DNA from 3 places in the Arthrobacter sp. C152 genome. Region 1 is predicted to be linked to each of the others. Evidence: riboswitches for the same ligand, from Rfam matches in the RefSeq annotation. Region 1 holds a riboswitch; each other region holds the start of a gene.
The links. A riboswitch is a leader RNA that binds a small molecule or an ion and turns the genes downstream of it on or off. The one in region 1 is predicted to bind S-adenosylmethionine.

Region 1 (6,997 bases):
TGGCGGCCGGACCCTCCCGGCTGAGCGGCATTGCGCACCTGCGGGGCCACGAAACGGACCGGCTCGCAGCACTGGTGGCTGAAATCAACAGGCTCGGCGGCGACGCCGAGGAAACCAGCGACGGCCTGGTGATCCGGCCCGCCCGGCTGCACGCCGGCGTCGTCCGCAGCTACGCGGACCACCGCATGGCCACCGCCGGGGCGATCCTGGGCCTGGCCGTGGAGGGCGTCCAGGTGGAGGACATCGCCACCACGTCGAAGACCATGCCGGACTTCCCGCAGCTCTGGGCGGCGATGCTTGCCCAGGACACCGCCGGACCGGAGGAGCCCAGCGGTGGCCCGGCGCACTGATTCCTGGGACGAATCCGACGTCCGGATCCGGCCCAATAAAAAGGGCTCCCGGCCACGCACCAAAGACCGGCCCAGCCATGACGACGCCGTCACCGGCCGCATCATCACCGTGGACCGGGGCAGGTACACGGCCGTGGTGGGCGAGGATTCGGACAACGAACGCGTGGTCATCGCCGCGCGGGCACGTGAGCTTCGGCGCTCCCCCGTGGTGGCCGGCGACTTCGTCTCGCTCGTGGGGGACGTTTCAGGCGCCCCCGACACCCTGGCCCGGCTGGTGAAGATCCAGGACCGGCGCACCCTCCTGCGCCGGAGCGCCGATGACACCGACCCCGTGGAGCGGGCCGTGGTAGCCAACGCGGACCAACTGGTCATCGTGGTGGCGGCCGCCAACCCGGAGCCCCGCACCGGATTCATCGACCGGGCCCTGGTGGCAGCCTACGACGCCGGGATCGAGCCAATCCTGCTCGTGACCAAGGCGGACGTCCGCGACCCCGCGGAGCTGCTTTCCAACTACACGCACCTGGACCTCCCGGTAATCATCAGCCGCACCGCGGACGCGCAGGCCTCCGGCATCGACGCCCGCTCCGACGACGGCCTCTCGGCCCGGCTGGACCGCACCGCGGTGGCGGAGCTGCGGGCCCACCTCGACGGCAGGGTCACCGTCATGCTGGGGCACTCCGGCGTCGGCAAGTCCACCATGGTGAACGCACTGACCGGAGCCGAACGGGCCACCGGCGGTGTCAACGCCGTCACCGGACGCGGGCGGCACACGTCGTCGTCCGCCCTGGCCCTCCGGCTGGCCGACGCCCCGGCCGGCAGCTGGATCATCGACACCCCAGGCATCCGCTCCTTCGGCCTGGCGCACGTGGACCCGGACCGGATCCTGCGGTCCTTTCCGGACCTCTCCCCCGGCATTGAAAACTGCGAGCGCGGCTGCAAGCACACCGCCACGGCCGTGGACTGCGGATTGGATGAATGGGTGGGCGGCGGCCACGCCGGCCCCACCGGCCCCGCACGGCTGGCGTCCCTGCGCCGGCTGCTCGGCACGGACCCGAGAATGGAAGCACAGGAAACCAAGGAACTCGGCAGCGTCAACTGACGCAGCCGAAGGTCCCGGCAGATGCCGGGACAGACGGTAGTTTGGAACCATGATCCAACCCGCCTCCACCTACAACGACGACCTGCGCCTGGCCCACGTCCTGGCCGACTCCGTGGACGACCAGACCATGAGCCGCTTCAAGGCCCTGGACCTCCACGTCGAGACCAAGCCGGACCTGACGCCGGTCACCGACGCGGACAAGGCCGCAGAGGAAGCCATCCGCGGCCAGCTGTCCCGTTCACGCCCGCGCGACGCCGTCCTCGGCGAGGAGTTCGGCAGCACCGGCCACGGCTCGCGGCGGTGGATCATCGACCCCATCGATGGAACCAAGAACTTTGTCCGCGGCGTCCCGGTGTGGGCCACCCTCATTGCGCTGGTGGACGAGGGCGAACCGGTGGTAGGCGTGGTCAGCGCGCCGGCACTCGGCAAGCGCTGGTGGGCTGCGAAGGGAATGGGGGCCTACATGGGCCGCTCCCTGGCGGCCGCCACCCGGCTGCGTGTCTCCGACGTGTCCCGCCTCGCTGACGCTTCGCTGTCCTATTCCAGCCTCAGCGGCTGGAAGGAACGGGGAAACCTCGATGACTTCCTCGGCCTGACCGAGGACGTGTGGCGCACCCGCGCCTACGGCGACTTCTGGTCCTACTGCATGGTGGCCGAAGGCTCCGTGGACATTGCCTGCGAACCGGAGCTGAACCTTTACGACATGGCGGCGCTGGTGCCCATCGTCGTGGAGGCGGGCGGCCGTTTCACCTCCCTGGAAGGGGAGGACGGCCCGTTCGGCGGCAACGCCCTGGCCACGAACTCCATCCTGCATTCCGAAGTCCTGCGGCGGCTGAACCCGGGCCTGGACGACCTCCTCTGACAAAGCCCGCGCACGCAGCGCGGCCGAAGATTACGACGCCGGGCGCCTCCTTTTGGGGCGGCCGGCATCGTTTTCTTCGGCTTGCGTAACAAAAGCCTTAACAATTGCCCCGGCTTCAGTCCGGGCCGCCCGATGTTCTACGCTTTTATCCAGGTCACGAGTGCCAGCGCAAAACCCCGGTTTGCTGGCCGGCAACCCTCCATTCGCGGTGGGGTGCCCCGGGTGACGACCAGGCCGGTCCGGAGCGGATGCGGCAAGCGCGGATTCCTGTGATGTCAGGGTCCTGATTCAAGTGAGGTCTCTGTGACAACTGCCACCGTCTCCCCCAGCACTGCCACCGCCGACACTGCGGCCGCCTTCGATGCCCGCCAGGCCGCTGCCGGCCACCCGCTCGCCGCGGTCACCGGCGCCGAAATCCAGGCTCCCCTGATTACCGGCGGGCATGTCAGGTACGCCAACCTCGACTACGGCGCATCCGCCCCGGCCCTGTCCCTGGTCTCCGCGTACCTGAACGAAGTCCTGCCCTACTACGCGAGCGTCCACCGCGGGGCCGGCTACGCCTCCCAGATCAGCACGTCGGTGTACGAGAACGCACGCAGCATCGTCCGCGACTTTGTGGGCGGCCGCCCCGGCGACTCCGTCATCTTCACCCGCAACACCACCGATTCCCTCAACCTGCTGGCAGGCTGCCTGCCCGTCACCGACGGCCGTCCCGCAGGTGAGGTTCTCTACCTGGACATCGAGCACCACGCGAACCTGCTGCCGTGGCAGGGCGTGCCGCACCGCAGTATCGTCGCCGCCGACACCATCGCGGGCACCGTCGAGGCCGTACGCGCCGAGCTTGAACAGGGCGGCGTCAGCCTCCTGGCGGTCACCGGCGCCTCCAACGTCACCGGCGAAATCCTGCCCATCAGGGCCCTGGCCGCGCTGGCCCACGAGCACGGCGCACGGATCGTGGTGGACGCGGCCCAGCTCGCCCCGCACCGCCGGGTCGACATCAGCGCCGACGACATCGACTACCTCGCCTTCTCCGGCCACAAGCTGTACGCGCCCTTCGGCGCCGGTGTCCTGGTGGGACGCCCCGACTGGCTCGACGCCGGCACCCCGCACCTCGCCGGCGGCGGTGCGGTCAAGGAAGCAAGGCTCGACGGCGTCAGCTGGGCCACCGGCCCGGCCCGCCACGAGGGGGGCTCACCGAACGTGCTCGGTGCCGCCACCCTTGCCCGCGCCACCCGGGTCATCGCCGGACTGGACCAGGACCGCTGGCACGCCCACGAATCCGCCATCCGGTCCTTCCTGGTGGAGGGCCTGCAGGACATCGAGGGCGTCACGGTCCACCAGATCTTCAAGGACACCAACCCGGACACGGACACCATCGGCGTGGTCAACTTCTCCGTGGAGGGCTACGACGCCGGCCTCGTCGCCGCCTACCTCTCGGCCGAACACGGCGTGGGCCTGCGCGACGGGCGCTTCTGCGCGCACCCACTGCTGAAGCGGCTGGGGCTGCCGTCCGGCTCCCTGCGCGCCAGCTTCGGCGTCGGGTCACGGCTGGAGGACGCCGAGCGCCTCCTCGCCGGCATCCGCACCCTGCGCAGCACGGGGCTGGGCTGGGACTACGTGGTGGATGCGGGCCGCTGGGTTCCGGCCAACGACTTCCGCACCTACCCGCACTGGGCACCCAACACTCCCGGCACGGCCGGCGCCGCACCCTGCACCGAGGACTAAGCCCGGTTGGGGGTGGCCCCACGCCCTTGCCCGCCATGCGGTAGATTCGAAATGTATCCACTGGCAGCAGGTGAAGGAGGCCACGCGTGGTCCGGGGTGGTCCCAAACTCGATCACGGGCGGCGGCAGGAGCTCGGGCAGAGCTTCCAGGACGGCGGCAGGCACTACCAGCGGGTCCGGCCGGGATACCCTGCCGAATCAGCCGAATGGCTGGTGCCCGCCACCGCCCGCCAGGCCCTGGACGCAGGCGCGGGCACCGGAAAGTTCACCGCCTTGCTGCTGGCCATGGGGCTGGAGGTAACGGCCCTCGACCCTTCCGCGGACATGCTCGCCCAACTGAAGGCCCACTGCCCCGCCGCCACGGCCGTGGTGGGGACTGCCGAGGCGACCGGCCTGCCCGCGGCGGCCTTCGACGTCGTCACCGTTGCCCAGGCCTGGCACTGGTGCGACCCGCTGGCCGCGAGCACCGAACTCGCCCGGGTCCTGCGCCCGCAGGGGACACTCGGCCTGGTCTGGAACCAGCTGGACACCTCGGTACCCTGGGTCCACCGACTGTCCCGCATCATGCACGCCGGGGATGTGTACCGCCCCGGCCACAAGCCTGTGGTCGGACCGGAATTCCACCGGCTCGAAGGGCACGTGACGCACTGGCGCGACACCGTGACCACGACGGACCTGATGGAGCTCACCAAATCGCGCAGCTACTACCTGCGGGCCGGCGAAGCCACCCGGGCCAAGGTCCTGGCGAACCTGGACTGGTACCTGCATGAGCATCTCGGCCACGCCGAAGCCCAGGAACTCGAACTCCCCTACCTCACCCTCGCATGGCGGGCCATCAAGGCGTGAGCGGATCGTCACCGGTGGCCGCCGGGCCACGCCCCTTCGCCGGAAGCCGGTAGGCTTGGACCTGTGAAGACCAGTGCGCCCTCCTCCTCGATCGAGGACTACGTCAAGGTCATCTACTCATTCACCGAATGGCAGGACAAGCCCATCACGTCCTCCCAGCTGGCGCAGCGGCTGGGCGTGGCCAACTCCTCGGTGTCCGAGATGGTCCGCAAACTCAAGGACCAGGGCCTGGTGGACCACAAGCCGTACAGCGCCGTCACGCTCACCGCGCCCGGACTGCGCCTCGCCCTGGCCATGGTGCGCCGCCACCGGCTGATCGAAACCTACCTCGTCCAGCAGCTGGGCTACAGCTGGGACGAGGTCCACGACGAGGCCGAGCTGCTGGAGCACGCCGTCTCGGATACGTTCATCGAACGCGTCGCGGCCAAACTTGGGAACCCCAGCCGGGATCCGCACGGGGACCCCATCCCCAGCGCGGACGGGCAGGTCCTGATGCCTCGCGCCCACCTGCTGGCGGAACTGGACGAGGGCCATACGGGACGTATCATCCGGATCAGCGACGACAACCCGGAACTGCTGCGCTACCTTGCCGCGGAGGACATCGACCTCGACGCGGACGTGGAGGTCGTGGGGCGCAGGCCGTTCGGCGGAGCGCTGGTGGTGCGGATCGGCGGGCCCGGCGGTGCCCGGGACTTTGACCTCGCGGACGAGATCGCCGCGGCCCTGTGGGTTTCCAGCAGCACCCCGCATCCCGGCTGCGTCCTGGGCACCCCCTGATCCCGGGGTACGGGACGGTTGATTTGGCCGGCTCCCGTATCGTGGACTCTGATGATCAGCAGACGTGACGCCGCAATAGCCCTGGACGTTCCCCTGGAGATGGCACAGCGCCATGGCCTGCCGAAGTGGATGACCGAAGCGGAGCTGCGCGGCATCCTGGACGATCCCCCGCCGTGGCTGGTGCAGTCCCGGGCCAACCGGACGGGGAAGCGGCCGGTGTGGGTGCATCTCGAATGCGCGGTCTGCGGGTACGAGGAGGCAGCGCGCCCCAAGAAGTGGTGGCCGGACTTCACCTACGTAGTCTGCTCGCACCACTCCCCCTCCGAGGTTCCGCCCGTCCGCCCCGGTTTCGTCCGCAGCGAGTACGACGGCGTGGGCACGCGTTTCGTGGGCATCGCGGACGTTGAGGCGCCCGCCTCCTGAGTCCGGCGTCTGCCGCCGCGTGGTGTTCCGCGCCCCCTGCGCTCATCCCCCGTTGCCGGTCATTTCCTCCGGAACCGCGGTCAAGTGGATCTCTGCACCGTCGCGCAGGATGGCGATATCGAGCGGGCGTCCGATGGCATCGGCGAACAGCAGCCGCTGCAGGCTCTCGGCGTTGCTGACGGACTGGCCTCCGGCTGCCAGCAGGATATCCCCCGGGGACAGGCCCGCCTTGCCGGCCGGCGAACCGGGCAGCACTTCCACCACCCGCAGGCCTTCCCGGTGTCCGGTGCGCACCACGGCGCTGGCATTGAGCTGCATGGGCGTGCTGACCAGGCCCAGGTAGGCCCGGCGGACCCTGCCATCGGACAGCAACGCCGAGATGATCCTGCGGGTGGTGGCATTGATCGGGATGGCCAGTCCCAGCCCGGCACCGGCCACGGCCGTGTTGATGCCTACGATCCTGGCATGGGTGTCCGCCAGCGCTCCGCCGGAGTTCCCCGGGTTCAACGCAGCGTCCGTCTGGATCACGTCTTCAATGACGCGCCGGTTGCCGCCTGACCAGACGGGAATGGCGCGGCCCAGCCCGCTCACCACGCCCGCGGTCACGGACCCGGCCAGGCCGAGCGGGTTTCCGACGGCGACCACCAGCTGGCCGACACGCAGGGTCTCCGCCGCGCCGAATTCGGCCGGCGCAACCTTGGGCCGCGAGCCGTGGACCACCGCGAGATCCGACAAGGGGTCGGCGCCCACGAGCTCAAGTTCCATCCTGCTGCCGTCGGCAAAGACCGCGTGCCCCTCCCTGGTTCCTGCCACAACGTGGGAGTTCGTGAGCAGGTAGCCGTCCTCGGTGAAGAGCACCGCCGAACCGGCTCCCACCCGCATCCGGCCGTTGCGCCGGCCCGCGGTCATTTCGATG
Region 2 (6,997 bases), on a different contig from region 1:
TTCGACGCACGGCTCTCCCGCAACCATCCCACCGTGGAAGTGCGTGTGGCCGATGTGTGCCTCCGCGCCGAGGACGCCGGGCTCATCGCTGTCCTGGTCCGGGCGCTGGTGGAATCGGCCAGCAGGGAATGGCGCCAGGAAGTGGACCCGGCGCCTGTTCCGACCGTGCTGCTGCGCATGGCCTCATGGCAGGCCAGCAGCGCAGGGCTCAGCGGTGAACTCCTGGATTTCGGCAACTTCCAGCCGGCGCCCGCCACTGACGTTGTCCGGTCCCTGGTGGACTACCTTGCGCCCGTCCTGGACGAACAGGGCGAGCTTGCCCTGGCCCGGCAGGGCATCGAGGACATCATCGCCCGGGGAACCGGGGCGGCCGAACAGCGCCGGGCCCGCGACAAGGCCCTGGCCGGGCCGCCGCCGGAGGACATGGGCTTCGGCGCCGTGGTCCGGCAGGCCGTCAACGTGACCATGCGCGGCGCGCTGGACCTCGCAGAGGTGGAAGGCGCGCCGGAACTGCTGAGGGTGCGGCAGTCCTAGGCTTCCCGGGCGGCTGTGGTGAAGCGCAGGAGCCTGACGCCGACGGCGATCTCCACCAGGTAGAACACGAACGGGGGGATGTCCTTGTAGCGCACGAGGATGCCGGCGAAGAGCGGCGCACTGGCGGCCGCACCCAGGGAGGTCCTGCCTTTGAGGGGTGAGGACTGCAGCGCCGCGCCCAGCAGGCCGACGCCGCAGGTTTGGAGGCCTGAGTACGTCAGGAAGGGCCACGCTGCGCCCCTTCGGTAGGCGAACTTCTCGATGTCCGCGGCACGGTTGGCCAGCGCCCAGACGAACAAGGGGCTGCCCGCCAGCAGGGCGGCGGCAGCGGCGGCCGCGAGATTCCGGGCCCGTACACGCTCCGCTTCATGGTCTGCGCCGTGGTTTTCCTGCCGCAGTTGCCGGGCAAGCCGCAGGAAACCCATGGGCGCGGCAGCCGTTCCCGCCGCCGCGAGGAACTGCCCCAGGGTCCACAGGCCGCGGTGGCGTTCGAGCATGGCCAGCCGCTGCTCTGCGCTCCTGGTGGAGTGGACGTTGCCGACCATGGCGATTCCCAGCAGCCAGCACGCGCCCGCCGCGATGCTGACCGCTCCCGCCCTGGCATATGGTTTTGACTGGGACATGGCCCGCCTCCTTCATAAACATTTTCGCCGCGCAGATTCCTTGTCGCAGCCCTTATTTTGGCGGCGACAATGACGTTCCGCGTCGAAAACGAAGAAAGTGTGCGGAAACTAGACCTGCTTGAGCGCCTGCTCCAGGTCGCGGATGAGGTCGTCCGCGTCCTCGAGGCCCACCGAGAGGCGGACCACGCCGTCGCCCAGGCCGATGGCAGCGCGGCCCTCGGGACCCATCGCCCGGTGCGTGGTGGTGGCCGGATGCGTGATCAGAGACTTGGAATCGCCAAGGTTGTTGGAGATGTCGATGATCCGCAGCCCGTCCAGCAGCGCGAACGCGGCGTCCTTCGCCGAACGGCCCGCGGAAGGGGCCAGTTCCAGGGTGAGGACCGTGCCGCCGGCACTCATCTGCTTCGCCGCCAGCGAGTACTGCGGGTGGGACTTCAGGAGCGGGTACTTCACCCAGCTCACCGCGGGCTGCTCCTCCAGCCACTCGGCCAGCCGCAGCGCGGTGGCGGAGGAGTGGCTGACGCGCAGGCTCATGGTTTCCAGGCCCTTGGTCAGCACCCAGGCGTTGAACGCGGACAACGCGGGGCCGGTGTGGCGCATCAGCTGCTTCACGGGGCCGTCGATGAACGCCTTGGTGCCCAGGATGGCGCCGCCCATCACCCGGCCCTGGCCGTCGATGTGCTTGGTGCCGGAGTAGACAATGACGTCGGCGCCGAGGTCGCCGCAGCGCTGCAGCAGGGGGGTGGCGAAGACGTTGTCGGCCACAACCTTGGCTCCGGCGGCGTGCGCCAGCTCGCTGACGGCCGCGATGTCCACGATTTCCTGCATAGGATTGGACGGGGATTCGAAGAAGACGGCGGCGGTGGGTTTGGACAGGGCCTCGCGCCACTGGTCCAGGTCCGGGCCGTCCACAAAGACGGTTTCCACGCCCCAGCGGGGGAGGATTTCGTTCAGGATCACGAAGCAGGAACCGAACAGGGACCGGGCGGCGACGACGCGGTCGCCGGCAGCCAGCAGGGCACCCAGGGCGGTGAAGACGGCGGACATGCCCGACGCCGTCGCAAAGCATGCTTCGGTGCCTTCGAGCAGGCGGAGCCGTTCCTGGAAGGTGGCGACGGACGGGTTGCCGTAACGGGAGTAGACGAACCGCTCATCCTCGCCGGTGAACGCGCGTTCGGCGGCTGCCGCGGACTCGTACACGAACCCGGAGTTGAGGAAGATGGCCTCGGACGTTTCCTGGAAGTTGGTGCGGTCGAGTCCGCCGCGGACGGCCTGGGTGTCTGCGCTCCAGCCGGAGGCGTCTGGGTTGAAGGTCACTTAGTTCTTTCCGAGGTTGGTGGGCAGGCCGCGGTTCTTCCAGCCGTTGACGGTCCGTTCGCCGTAGCGGTCAGGCTCCCCCTCGAAGCCCTCCAGCACGTTGTAGGACGTGAAGCCGGCCTGGGTCGCTGCAACGGCGGCGGCGATGGAGCGCTGGCCGGACCGGCACAGGAACACCAGTTCCGCGGTGGGGTCCTCGGGTGCCTGCTCCTTGAGGTCCTTGACGAAGTCGGGGTTGGGGATGCCGCCGGGGAAGGTCCACTGGATGAAGAGCGGATCATTGTCCGTCGCCTTGGTATCCGGGATGCCGATGTGCGCCCATTCACCTTCGGTGCGGACGTCCACCAGGATGGCGCCCTGCTCGAGCTTGGCCCAGGCTTCCTGCGGTGTGAGGTCTCCTGCGTAGCTCATGCGTGGCCCTCGCCGTCGAACTCGCCCTCAAAGTCGCCGTCGAGCTGGTCCACTGCGGTGGCAACCGCGGCGTCGGCGGAGGCGATGGCGGCCGGCAGGACCACTGCCTGGGCGACAATGACGCTGCTGCCGTTGAAGGTGGCGGCCGGGCTGCCGTGCAGCACGTAGCCTTCATCCAGGGCCGCGGAGATCCGCTCACAGAACGATCGGTCGTCCGGGCCAGTAATCAGGCGGTAGGACAGCTTGTCCTCAGGGGCAGGTGCGTCAGACACGACGGATCTCCTTCTCTCACGCTTGCAGCTCGAATCGGTCGATATGCCGAGTATTCACCTGAGGCACCCCGCCGCGAAAGGGAGGGTTGCCGACCGGCCAGTCAGGGCTTAGCGCCGGTACTCATTACTCCCCAGAAACGTAACATCTGACGCGCGGAGCCGCATTGCCGCCGTCGTCATGTTCCGTAATTGAGCGCCGGCCGCGCCCCTGCCCGCCGCCGGGCCCCGGACCGATAAAGTTCGTACCGGGGACCAACGCCCCGCGTCCACAGCATGAGTACCGGGGGGTCTTGCCAGCATGCGAGCATTCACGTCCTATCGCCACCGCGGGACCACCGTGGCCCGGCTTCGTCCGGCAGGAGCACTCCTTGCCGTGCTGCTGATGGCCGTCCTGGCTGTGCTGGCACCTGCGGGGACGGCCCGCGCCGCGGAGGGCGTTGGACCGGCCGCGCCGGAGGAGGGCAAGCCCTGGCTTGGGGCCACGCTGGAATGGGGCGAAGACACCGCCGCGGGCTTCGCGGACCGGCTGGGTGCGGTGCCGGCCGTCTTCGGGCACGACATCGCCATCCCGTTCCGCGACTCCGGGCGGAACGACATCGATGGCTTCCTGCGGCAGACGGCCGGCAAGGGAGCCAACGCCATGTTGACCGTAAAGCCAAGCGTTCCGCTGGACACGATCGGCGCTGCGGAAGCTGACGCCTTCGCCGCCGAAGTACGGGACCAGGCGGCGGGCTTCAACGGCCACTTGCTGGTCCGGTTCGCCCCGGACATGAATACCAGCTGGGTTGCCTGGGGCCAGCAACCGGCCGCGTACCGGCAGGCGTTCCAGGCCGTCGCCGGAGCGTTCAGGGCGTCCGACGGCGGCAAGGTCACCATGGTGTGGGCGCCTTACCTGGGCACGGGCTACCCCTTTGACCGCAGCCGCAGCGCACCGCAACCGGGGAGCGACGGCTTTGCGCTGCTGGACACCAACGGCGACGGCACCTGGAACGGCTCCGACGCCGCCTACGCTCCGTACTATCCAGGCGACGACGCCGTGGACTGGGTGGGACTGACCGCATTCCACGACGACACCGCCGGCGGGGCCGCCGTCAACACCGCTCCCCGTGCCGGCGAGCTCCAGGAGATGCTGACCGGGTCCGGCGGCGAAAACTTCTACGGCACGTACGCGGCCGGCCGGAACAAGCCGTTCCTGCTGCAGACCGCGGCCTTCTACAGCCCTTCCACCGGCGGCGCGCCGGAGGCCGACATCAAGGTGGGCTGGTGGGACCAGGCCGTGGGAACCGCCACGTCATCTGCTTTTCCCAAAACCGCGGCTGTGGTGTGGGACGAACGGACCAGCACCCGGGACACGGGTGTGGCCAGCATCAACTGGCTGCTCACCGGGAGCCCGGACATCGCCAAAGCCGCGCTGGCGAGGCTGAAGGCGTCCCCCATGGTGACCGGGCCGGTCAACGCGGTGGCTCCGGCGGAAGCCTATGTCCGCGCCAACACCCTCGGCGGGGCCGCCGTCTGGACGGTTGCCGCTGCCATGGCCATCCTCCTGGCAGCACTCTGGCAGATTCCGCGCCGGATCGGCGCGGCGACGGCGTGGAGCTACCGGGACCCGTCCGCGAGGGACTCCCGGGTGGACCTGCTGCGGGGCATGGCGATCGTGTTCGTGGTGGTCAACCACCTCGGCATGGCTTCACTGTTCCAGTTGCTGACGCAGGAGGCGGTGGGCTTCGTTTCCGGCGCCGAGCTTTTCGTCCTTTTCTCCGGGCTGGTGGTGGGCATGGTGTACGGGCCCAAGGCCCGGGAGGATTTCGGCACGGTGGTGGACCTGACGTCGCGCCGGGCCGGCAAGCTGTACCTGACGGCGCTGGCTGTGCTGGTCGGCGTCTTCCTGCTCTCGCTGCTGCCGGTCTTCAACGCCGCGGCTCTCACCACATTCGTGGACCAGGGGACAGGCGGCGCGGGGCACACCGGTGCCGGCCGCACCTACAACCTTTACCAGGGGATGGAATCGCTGTTCCAGTTCCCGGTGCCGCCCCAGGTGCTGCCGGCCATCCTGCTCCTGCAGTTCGGGCCATGGCAGTTCAACGTCATGGGCCTGTATGTGGTGCTCCTGCTGGCAAGCCCCCTGATCCTCGCGGCGCTCAACCGCGGCAAGGCGGTCTGGGTGCTGGCTGCCACGCTCCTGGTGTACGCCGTGGGCGCCGCCACCCGGTTCCGGATCCTTCCCTCGCAGTTCGAGGACTCCTTCCCGTTGCTGGTGTGGCAGGTGCTGTTCGTCATCGGCCTCGTGGCGGGCTACCACCGGCGCAGCATCCTGGCCTGGCTGCAGGCGCACACCTGGGTGGTGGCTGCCTGCACCGTGGCCGCCTTCGCGCTGGCCTTCCTGTCCTGGGGCAACCCCTACCTGGCCAACAGCTACGATGTCCGGCTGGCCCTGTTGCCGGACGCGGCCTACCGGTCCATGTACGATTCACTCTTCGCCCGCACGTACCTGGCTCCGGGCCGCCTGCTGAATGTCTTTGTCCTGGTGGTGGCCGCCTACGCCTTCCTCAGCGCGTACTGGACGCCGGTGCAGCGGGCCCTGGGATGGTTCCTGATTCCGCTGGGCCGGGCCACCCTGTACGTGTTCATCATGCACGTGGTGCTGATCGCCGTCGTCGCCAACATCCCGGCCCTGCAGCAGGGCAGCATCCTCCTCAATACCGCGGCCTACGTGGCGGTCCTGGGGTTGCTGTGGGTGATGGTCCGTACCAGGTTCCTGTTCCGGATCATCCCCACGTGAGCCGGGGCGGACCGCGGGCTTAGACCAGCTCGGGATATGAGGTGACGATGTAGTCGGCAGCCGCCGGGCCGGTCATCCGCAGGCCTTTGCGGCCGTCCGGGATCTTGTCCTTCATGGCCGCCCAGAAACTGGATTCGGGCCCAGGAACGTGCTGGTTGATGAAGCACCAACTCATGTAGAGGCCGAAGAACCGGTCCCGGTCAAGGGTGGATTCAGATGCCTGGTCGAAGTAGATGGCTTCCTGGAGAAACAGGTCGAACTGCGAATGCGCCATGACGGCTTCCCTTCGCTAGGTGCGTGGTGCCGCCGTGAGGCTACAGCAGCGAACCTCGATGCCCTGCACGGGGGCAAAGGATGGTGTAGGGGCATCGTCCCCGAAGATTGGGTGATGCATCAGTGCTCACACCACTGTTTCTACACTGTAGACTTTACGCGTAGACTACAGATCCGGCAAGCGACCTACTCCCCGGTACGCGCGCCATCGAGTACAGGAAAATGCATGGTTGCCCCAAAAAATCCCGGCTTGGCTCCGGCCGGAGCCAAAAGGCCACTCAGCAGGGGGATCGTGCTCGCCAAGGCCCTGGAACTCGTGGATGCCGAGGGCCTGGACGCCCTCACCATGCGCCGCCTCGGCCAGGAACTGGGCCGGGATCCGATGAGCCTTTACCGCTACGCGGAAAACCGCGCCGCACTGCTGGACGGGGTCGCGGAACTGGTCCTCGGACAGCTCAGCGTTACCGCCGATGATGCCGACTGGAAAGCCCGACTGCGCACCATCGCCCATGGCCTGCGCCTGCTGGCCCTGAAGCATCCCAATGTGGTGCCGCTGCTGGTGACCAGGCCGCTGTCCACCCCCCTGGGCCTTCGTCCGCTGGGCACGCTCAGGCCGCTGGAACACATCCTGTCGCTGCTGGTGGCGGCCGGATTCCGGCCCGCTGACGCGCTGCACGTCTACCGCGCCTTTTATGGTTTCCTGTACGGCCACATCCTCAACGAACTGCAGGAGTTCGTGGTGGACCCGGAAGAAAACGAGGCGCTGCTGCGGCTGGGGCTCCACCGGC
Region 3 (6,997 bases), on a different contig from region 1:
AGGAGGGACCGGTTGAGCCGTAGCAACCGCCCACGATGTTGATGGAGACCACGAAGAACTTGTCGGTGTCCACGGGGGCGCCCGGCCCGGCGAGCTGCTCCCACCAGCCTTCTTCGTCGGTGTCGCCCCGGGTCACGTGGGTGCTGCCGGTCAGGGCGTGCTCGATCAGGACCGCGTTGCTGCCGTCAGCGTTCAGCGTGCCCCAGGTTTCGTAGGCCAGAGTGACGTCCGGCAGGTAGCCGCCGGCCTCCAGCTCCAGGCCCCCGATGGAGGCGTAGCGGACAATTCCGTGTTCGGGGATGGTGGTACGGGCGACGGTAACCGTCATGGCAAGACCTCTTCTACGCGCTTGCCCGCCGTCGTCTGACCGGCAGGCCAGGTCTTCACCCGGGGCACCCCACCGCGGAAGGAGGGTTGCCGGCCAGCAAGCCGGGGCTGTCACTGGCACTCATGACCTGGTTCGAGTGTACGAAATACCCCCCGCTCCGGGCCAAGAGTGTGACTGGTTGTGACCTTCCCGGCTTGCCTGCCGGTTGTTCGCTAGGCGCCGGCCGCACCCTTGGCCGCCCGGAAGCCAGCCTCCAGGTCGGCAATGATGTCGTCGATGTGCTCCAGGCCCACGGAGAGGCGGACCAGCCCGGGAGTCACGCCGGCAACGGCCTGCTGCTCCGGGGAGAGCTGGCTGTGGGTGGTCGACGCCGGGTGAATCACCAGCGAGCGTACGTCACCGATGTTGGCCACATGGGAGTGCAGTTCCAGGGCGTCCACGAAGCGTTTCCCGGCGTCGGCGCCGCCGGCGAGGTTGAAGGCAACGACGGCGCCGGTCCCCTTGGGACCGTACGCGCGGCCACGCTCGTACCAGGGGCTGGAGGGAAGCCCCGCGTAGGCGACGGATTCGACGTCGTCCCTTCCTTCCAGCCAGCGCGCCACCTCGGTGGCGTTGGCAACGTGGCGCTCCACTCGCAGGCTCAGCGTCTCCAGGCCCTGGGAAATCAGGAAGGCGTTGAAGGGCGACACCGCCGAACCCAGGTCGCGCAGCAGCTGGACCCGGGCCTTGAGAATGTAGGAAAGGTTCGCCCCGAGGGCGCCGCCGGCACCGAGGTCGCGGGCGTAGACCAGCCCGTTGTAGGTGGGGTCCGGGGTGTTGAAGCCGGGGAACCTCTCCGGGTCCTTGCCGAAGTCGAACCTGCCGGAGTCGACGATGACGCCTGCGATCGCAGAACCGTGGCCGCCGAGGTATTTCGTGGCTGAGTGGATCACGATGTCCGCTCCCCACTCCAAAGGACGGATCAGGTAGGGGGTGGACAGGGTGTTGTCCACGATCAGGGGGACCCCCGCCTGGTGCGCCACCCCGGAAACACCCTCGATGTCCAGGACATCCTGGCGGGGGTTGGAGACCACCTCACCGAAGAAGAGCTTGGTGTTCGGCTGCACGGCCTCGCGCCACTGGTCCAGGTTGTCCGGGTCCGCCACGAAGGTCACGGAGATGCCGAACTTCTTCAGGGTGTGGGCAAACAGGTTGTAGGTGCCGCCGTAGAGACTGGGGCTGGCCACGATGTGGTCGCCGGCCTCCGCGATGTTCAGGACGGCGAAGGTTTCGGCCGCCTGCCCGGAACTCAGCAGGAGGGCTGCGAGGCCGCCTTCGAGGCTGGCGATGCGCTGCTCCACGGCGTCCTGGGTGGGGTTGCCGATCCGCGTGTAGATGGGTGCCAGTTCCGCCAGGGCGAACCGGTTGGCGGCGCTTTCTGCCGTGGGGAAGACGAAGGACGTTGTCTGGTAGATCGGAAGCGCGCGGGCGCCCGTGGCGCTGTCGGCTTCCTGGCCGGCGTGGATCTGGCGGGTTTCGAAGGACCATCCGTTGGACATTCAAGGCTCCTTAAACATGGGCCCGGCATGCTGGGAGCACCTCGGGCCGCGCTTGCCGTCCGGCCGTTGCCGGACAGCCAGGTCCTCACCCGGGGCACCCCACCGCGGATGGAGGGTTGCCGGCCAGCGAGCCGGGGCTTGGTGCTGGCGCTCATGACCTGGGCCCAGTGTAGGAACAGCGTGGTGGCCGGGAACAGCATTGTGACCGGTTATGACTTTTGTGGCCGGGCGTTCAGGGTTTGCGTAGTCCCGGCGCGCAGTTGGCCAAAGTTCCACAGGGAACCCGCAGGATTGCCCGAGGTTCGGCTTTCGGCCCTGCCCTCTCCGCTACATTCGATCCGGGAAAGCTCCACAAAACAGTTCTCCAAAACACAGAAGGATCGGAATTCCGTTGCCCCAGTCGTTGCGCCAGGCTCTTCGCGCCGTCCTGCCATCTTTCACTGTTGGCCTTGCCGTCCTGGCGGCCGGGTTCGTGGCCGCTCCCCCGGCATCGGCCGCACCCGCCACCCCCGGCGCAAGCGAATCCGGGCGTTACCTCGTCCGGTTTGCGCCCGGAGCGGATGTTGCAGCCGAGGCGAGGAACCTTCGCGCCCAGGGAATCGGCGTCGCCCGCACCTTCGAAGCGGCCCTGCAGGGCGCAGCCATCGAGGCGACCCCGGCACAGGCCGCCGCCCTGACCCGCTCCGGACGTGCCGTGGCCGTGGAACCTGACTACGTCGTCGCGGTTTCCGACACGGAGCGGAACGCGCCCTGGGGCCTGGACCGGACCGACCAGCTGTCCCTTCCACTGTCCGGAACCTACACGCCTCCCGCCTCCGGGCAGGGCGTCAGCGTCTACGTGGTGGACACCGGCATCCTGGCATCGCACACCGACTTCGGCGGCCGGGTGGCAGCGGGGTGGACCGCCAAGAATGACGGGCTGGGGACCAGCGACTGCAACGGCCACGGGACCCATGTTGCCGGAACCATCGGCGGCTCTGTCTACGGCATGGCAAAGTCCGCCACCCTCATTCCCGTACGGGCACTGGCCTGCGACGGTACCGGCCTCTACTCGGACGTGATTGCGGGCCTGGACTGGGTGGCGGCCAACCACCGCGACGGAACACCGGCTGTGGTGAACCTCAGCATCGGCGGCCCGGCCAGCAATACGCTCGACGCTGCGGTGCAGTCGGTGATCGGTGACGGCATCCCCGCGATTATCGCCGCCGGCAACAGCGCCGTCGATGCGTGCACCACCTCCCCGTCCCGCGTCCCCGCGGCCGTCACTGTCGCTGCGAGCGATTCCTCGGACCGGCAGGCAAGCTTCTCCAACTTCGGCAGTTGCGTGGATCTGTACGCACCGGGCGTGGGCATCACCTCCACCTGGTACACCTCGTCAACGGCTACTGCGTCACTGAGCGGGACGTCCATGGCCACCCCGCACGTGGCAGGCGCGGCGGCGCTGCTGCTGTCCCAGAACCCGTCGCTGACCCCGTCACAGGTTGCTGCGGCACTGAATTCCTCGTCCGTCACAGGAACGATCTCCAATGCCAGTTCCGGAACACCGAACCGTCTGCTGCACGTGGTGCCGCCGGCGGCAAACAAGGGCACCTACCCGGTGCAGGGTCCCATCGGGGATAAGTACGCCGAAGTGTCCGGCATCGTTGGGCTTCCCATCGCCAACGAGGTAACGAACCAGCGGTTTGGGGGCTCCTACCAGGAGTTCGAGCACGGAATCATCACCTACCTGCCCGGCACGGGTGCGTTCGCCGTCGTCAACGGCATCAACACCACCTGGAAGGGCAGCGGCGCGCAGGACGGCGACCTGGGCTACCCCACCTCGGACGAATACTCACCCATGCCCGGCGGCGTGATGCAAAACTTCCAGTTCGGCAAGATCTCGTGGAACGCCGCCACCGGATCCCGCATCACCAAGGGCGGCATCGGCGCCACCTGGGACAACGCAGGCGGCCCCCTCAGCGGCCTCGGCTACCCCACCACCGATGAATATGCCCCGATACCCGGCGGCGTCATGCAGGGCTTCCAATACGGCAAGATCTCCTGGAACGCCGCCACCGGCTCACACATCACCAAGGGCGGCATCGGCGCCACCTGGGACAACGCAGGCGGCCCGGCCAGCGGCCTCGGCTACCCCACTACCGACGAAATAGGCGGTCTCGTGGGAGGCGGTGCGAAGCAGTACTTCCAGGGCGGCGAAGTGGTGTGGTCCCCCGCTTCGGGTGCGCGCATCGTCACCGGTGGCATCAGGTCCGCCTGGGTCGGCCAGGGCTCGGAGGGTGGCCGCCTCGGCTATCCGACCACGGGGGAATACGCCGCCGGTGGCGGGGGGTATGCACAAGACTTCCAGGGCGGACGGATCACCTGGCGTTCGGGAAGCGTGTCGATCGCGTACGCCTGACGTGGAACAAAAGGTTGCCTCGGCTCCGGAAAATGCGGCGATGCCAAGGGACGTGAATCCAGTAAGGGTACCCTTAGCTGAGAGCCCGATCACAAAGTGCCAAGATGTTGGCATGCGCATGGATCACGTCTCTTACGCCTGTGAACACGATGGCCTCGCGGCCACTACCGAACGTATTTCATCTGCCCTCGGCGTTGAGGCAGTGAAGGGCGGGGTCCACCCCCGGTTCGGAACCCGGAATATGATCATCCCGCTCGCCGGGCACAAATACCTTGAAGTTGTGGAGGTCCTGGACCACCCCGCCTCGGACAAGGCCCCGTTCGGACAGGCAGTGCGTGCCCGTTCGGCAGCCGGCGGCGGCTGGATGGGCTGGTGCGTCGAAGTTGACGACCTCGCCCCGTTCGAGGAGCGCCTGGGCCGGGCCGCGGTCAACGGCAACCGCAAGTTCCCGGACGGCCGCGAACTGGTGTGGAAGCAAATCGGCATCCTGGGCCTGATCGCCGATCCGCAGGTTCCCTACATGCTCAAGTGGGAGGGCGACCCGTCCCTGCACCCGTCCAACGCCTACCAGAGCAATGTCAAGATGAGCTCCCTGACCATCGCCGGTTCCGCGGAACGCGTTACCGAATGGCTGGGCGAGCCCGTCGAGCGGCCGCTCGAAGACGTGGCAGTGGACTGGGTTGCTCCGCACGGCACTCCCGGGATCATGTCCGTGACATTCGAAACCGCTAACGGGGCAGTCACCATCTGACCCTCCAGCCAGCCCCTCTCCGCTTCTCAGGGTGGTGGGGTAACCGGGCTTGTGCCTGGACCGGCTTCGGCAGCCATGTGGTGGTGACAACGGCGTCACCACCACATGGCTGCCGAATTCATTTAAGCGATCGGTACGACGGCGGCATGCGGGAAAGTGCCGCGCGCTTTTCACGGTGGCGCAGCTGATTTTCCGGTGAGGTTCCCCAAGGCCCGTTGGCAGCAGTGAACTGCGGCGGGCGCGCGATCCAGGTCTGAATGTCACACCCTCGTTGGATGATGTTCGTATGGGAATCAGCAGGGGCGCAGTGAGGGGTTCGGCGGCAGCGATGGAGGGTGTTCGTGCCTCTGTTGCTGCCCTCGATGCGCTGTTCCTGGAGGAGGCTGTGCTTTCCTCGGAGGGTGCTTCTGGTACAGGTGCTGCTGGGGTGGATGTGCTGCAGCGGCAGTACGGGATCCGGCTGGAGCGGCTGGCCGGGTATTCGAAGCTGGAGGCCATGATTGCCGCCGCTAAAGCGCAGGACGCTGCCGAATCCATCCGCATCCAGCAGGCCATGACCCCGCCGGACGCGTCCGTGCCGGAACGCACCTACACCGAAATGTCCGCGGTCGAGGAGATCGCCGGGGTCCTCACCATCACCTCCGCGGCTGCGGGGGCGTTCGTGCACCAGGCGCAGCAGGTCTGTTCGCTGCCGCCGGTCATGGACGCTTTGGCTGCCGGGGCGGTGTCGTGGCAGCACGCAAAAGTCATCGTCGATGAAACCGAAGGCCTCAGCCCCGCCGGGGCCGCGTCCCTGGTGGCGCACTTCTTCGACCCCGGCGCCCCGAACCCGGCCCGCGGCGCCGCCCCCGGCGACCTGGTCCCGTCCCGGTTCCGGGCCAAGGCCCGTACCTGGCGCGAACGCCACCACCCCGAATCGATCGAGGAACGCCACACCAAAAGCGCCGCGGACCGGCGGATGGAATACCGCCCGGACAAAGACGGCATGGCCTGGATCTCACTCCATGTCCCCGGGGTCACCGCCTCGGCGATCTGGAACCGCACCACCGCCATCGCCCGCGGCCTCCAAGGCCCCGACGAACCCCGCACCCTCAGCCAGCTCCGCCCCGACATCGCCGCCAGCCTGCTGCTCGGCGCCGGAACCACCAGCGCCGGAACCGCCAGCTCCGGAACCATCAGCTCGGGCGACACGAGCTCCGGAACCACCGGCTCCGGGGATGGCCTTTCCCCGCACCCAGGAACCACGGCCCTCGGCCAGGTCCCCGTCCCAAGGGCTGATGTGCTGGTGATGGTTCCGGTGTTCTCCGCCTTCGGCGTCACCGACGAACCCGCCATCCTCGACGGCCACGGACCGATCCCCGCCTCCATGGCCCGCAAACTTCTCGCCGACGGGGCCGATTCGTTCTACCGCGTCCTCGTCGACCCGGCCGACGGGGCACCCCTGGAAATCGGCCGCAGAAGCTACCGGCTCCCCGAAACCATCAAACGCTGGATCAGGATGCGGGACAGCAAGTGCACCTTCCCCGGCTGCAACAACCTCACCGCCGACAACGACACCGACCACCTCACCGCCTGGCAACACGACGGCACCACCGGAGCCTCCAACCTGGGACAACTCTGCCCCAAGCACCACCGCCTCAAACATAACTCCGGCTGGACGCCTACCCCGGCCACCATCAACGAACCACCCGGCTGGACCTCACCCTCCGGCCGCCACTACCCAGCCGAACAACACGACCCCGAACCACCCCACTGGCCTTATTGGATGATGTTTGCGGCCGGCCCGGGTGAAGGTGCCAGCCCCGGGGACGTCCCGCAGTGGGAGCCGGATGACGACACCCTCATCGATCCCGGCGACTTGTCACCAGACGACCCCCTCTGGGCGGAATTCTTCTCCAAGCCGTTCGCTATGCCCCCGGACCCACAACCGGAATGGCAATCGGTGCTGTCGCTGGTCTGACGCTGGCAATGCGCCCCGGGAT

Region 2: another riboswitch for S-adenosylmethionine. It lies ahead of ACYSM9_RS05480 (DUF1737 domain-containing protein); the one in region 1 lies ahead of ACYSM9_RS07175 (aminotransferase class V-fold PLP-dependent enzyme).
Region 3: another riboswitch for S-adenosylmethionine. It lies ahead of ACYSM9_RS00970 (bifunctional o-acetylhomoserine/o-acetylserine sulfhydrylase); the one in region 1 lies ahead of ACYSM9_RS07175 (aminotransferase class V-fold PLP-dependent enzyme).

The regions. Positions count from the first base shown of each region.
Region 1 covers NZ_JBTZSU010000007.1:78,862-85,858, forward strand. Annotated here, with positions in the region: gene aroA (3-phosphoshikimate 1-carboxyvinyltransferase) at 1-350, shown strand, start outside; gene rsgA (ribosome small subunit-dependent GTPase A) at 334-1,449, shown strand; gene hisN (histidinol-phosphatase) at 1,499-2,311, shown strand; SAM riboswitch class IV at 2,464-2,577, shown strand; gene ACYSM9_RS07175 (aminotransferase class V-fold PLP-dependent enzyme) at 2,615-4,036, shown strand; gene ACYSM9_RS07180 (class I SAM-dependent methyltransferase) at 4,123-4,881, shown strand; gene ACYSM9_RS07185 (metal-dependent transcriptional regulator) at 4,945-5,658, shown strand; gene ACYSM9_RS07190 (hypothetical protein) at 5,710-6,081, shown strand; gene ACYSM9_RS07195 (S1C family serine protease) at 6,124-6,997, opposite strand, start outside.
Region 2 covers NZ_JBTZSU010000005.1:145,778-152,774, reverse strand. Annotated here, with positions in the region: gene ACYSM9_RS05500 (glutamate--cysteine ligase 2) at 1-534, shown strand, start outside; gene ACYSM9_RS05495 (hypothetical protein) at 531-1,157, opposite strand; gene ACYSM9_RS05490 (O-succinylhomoserine sulfhydrylase) at 1,266-2,474, opposite strand; gene ACYSM9_RS05485 (rhodanese-like domain-containing protein) at 2,475-2,885, opposite strand; gene ACYSM9_RS05480 (DUF1737 domain-containing protein) at 2,882-3,157, opposite strand; SAM riboswitch class IV at 3,171-3,286, opposite strand; gene opgC (OpgC domain-containing protein) at 3,456-5,936, shown strand; gene ACYSM9_RS05470 (hypothetical protein) at 5,956-6,210, opposite strand; gene ACYSM9_RS05465 (TetR/AcrR family transcriptional regulator C-terminal domain-containing protein) at 6,436-6,997, shown strand, end outside.
Region 3 covers NZ_JBTZSU010000001.1:235,081-242,077, reverse strand. Annotated here, with positions in the region: gene metX (homoserine O-acetyltransferase MetX) at 1-328, opposite strand, end outside; SAM riboswitch class IV at 341-456, opposite strand; gene ACYSM9_RS00970 (bifunctional o-acetylhomoserine/o-acetylserine sulfhydrylase) at 541-1,866, opposite strand; SAM riboswitch class IV at 1,910-2,025, opposite strand; gene ACYSM9_RS00965 (S8 family serine peptidase) at 2,258-4,264, shown strand; gene ACYSM9_RS00960 (VOC family protein) at 4,377-5,015, shown strand; gene ACYSM9_RS00955 (HNH endonuclease signature motif containing protein) at 5,302-6,975, shown strand.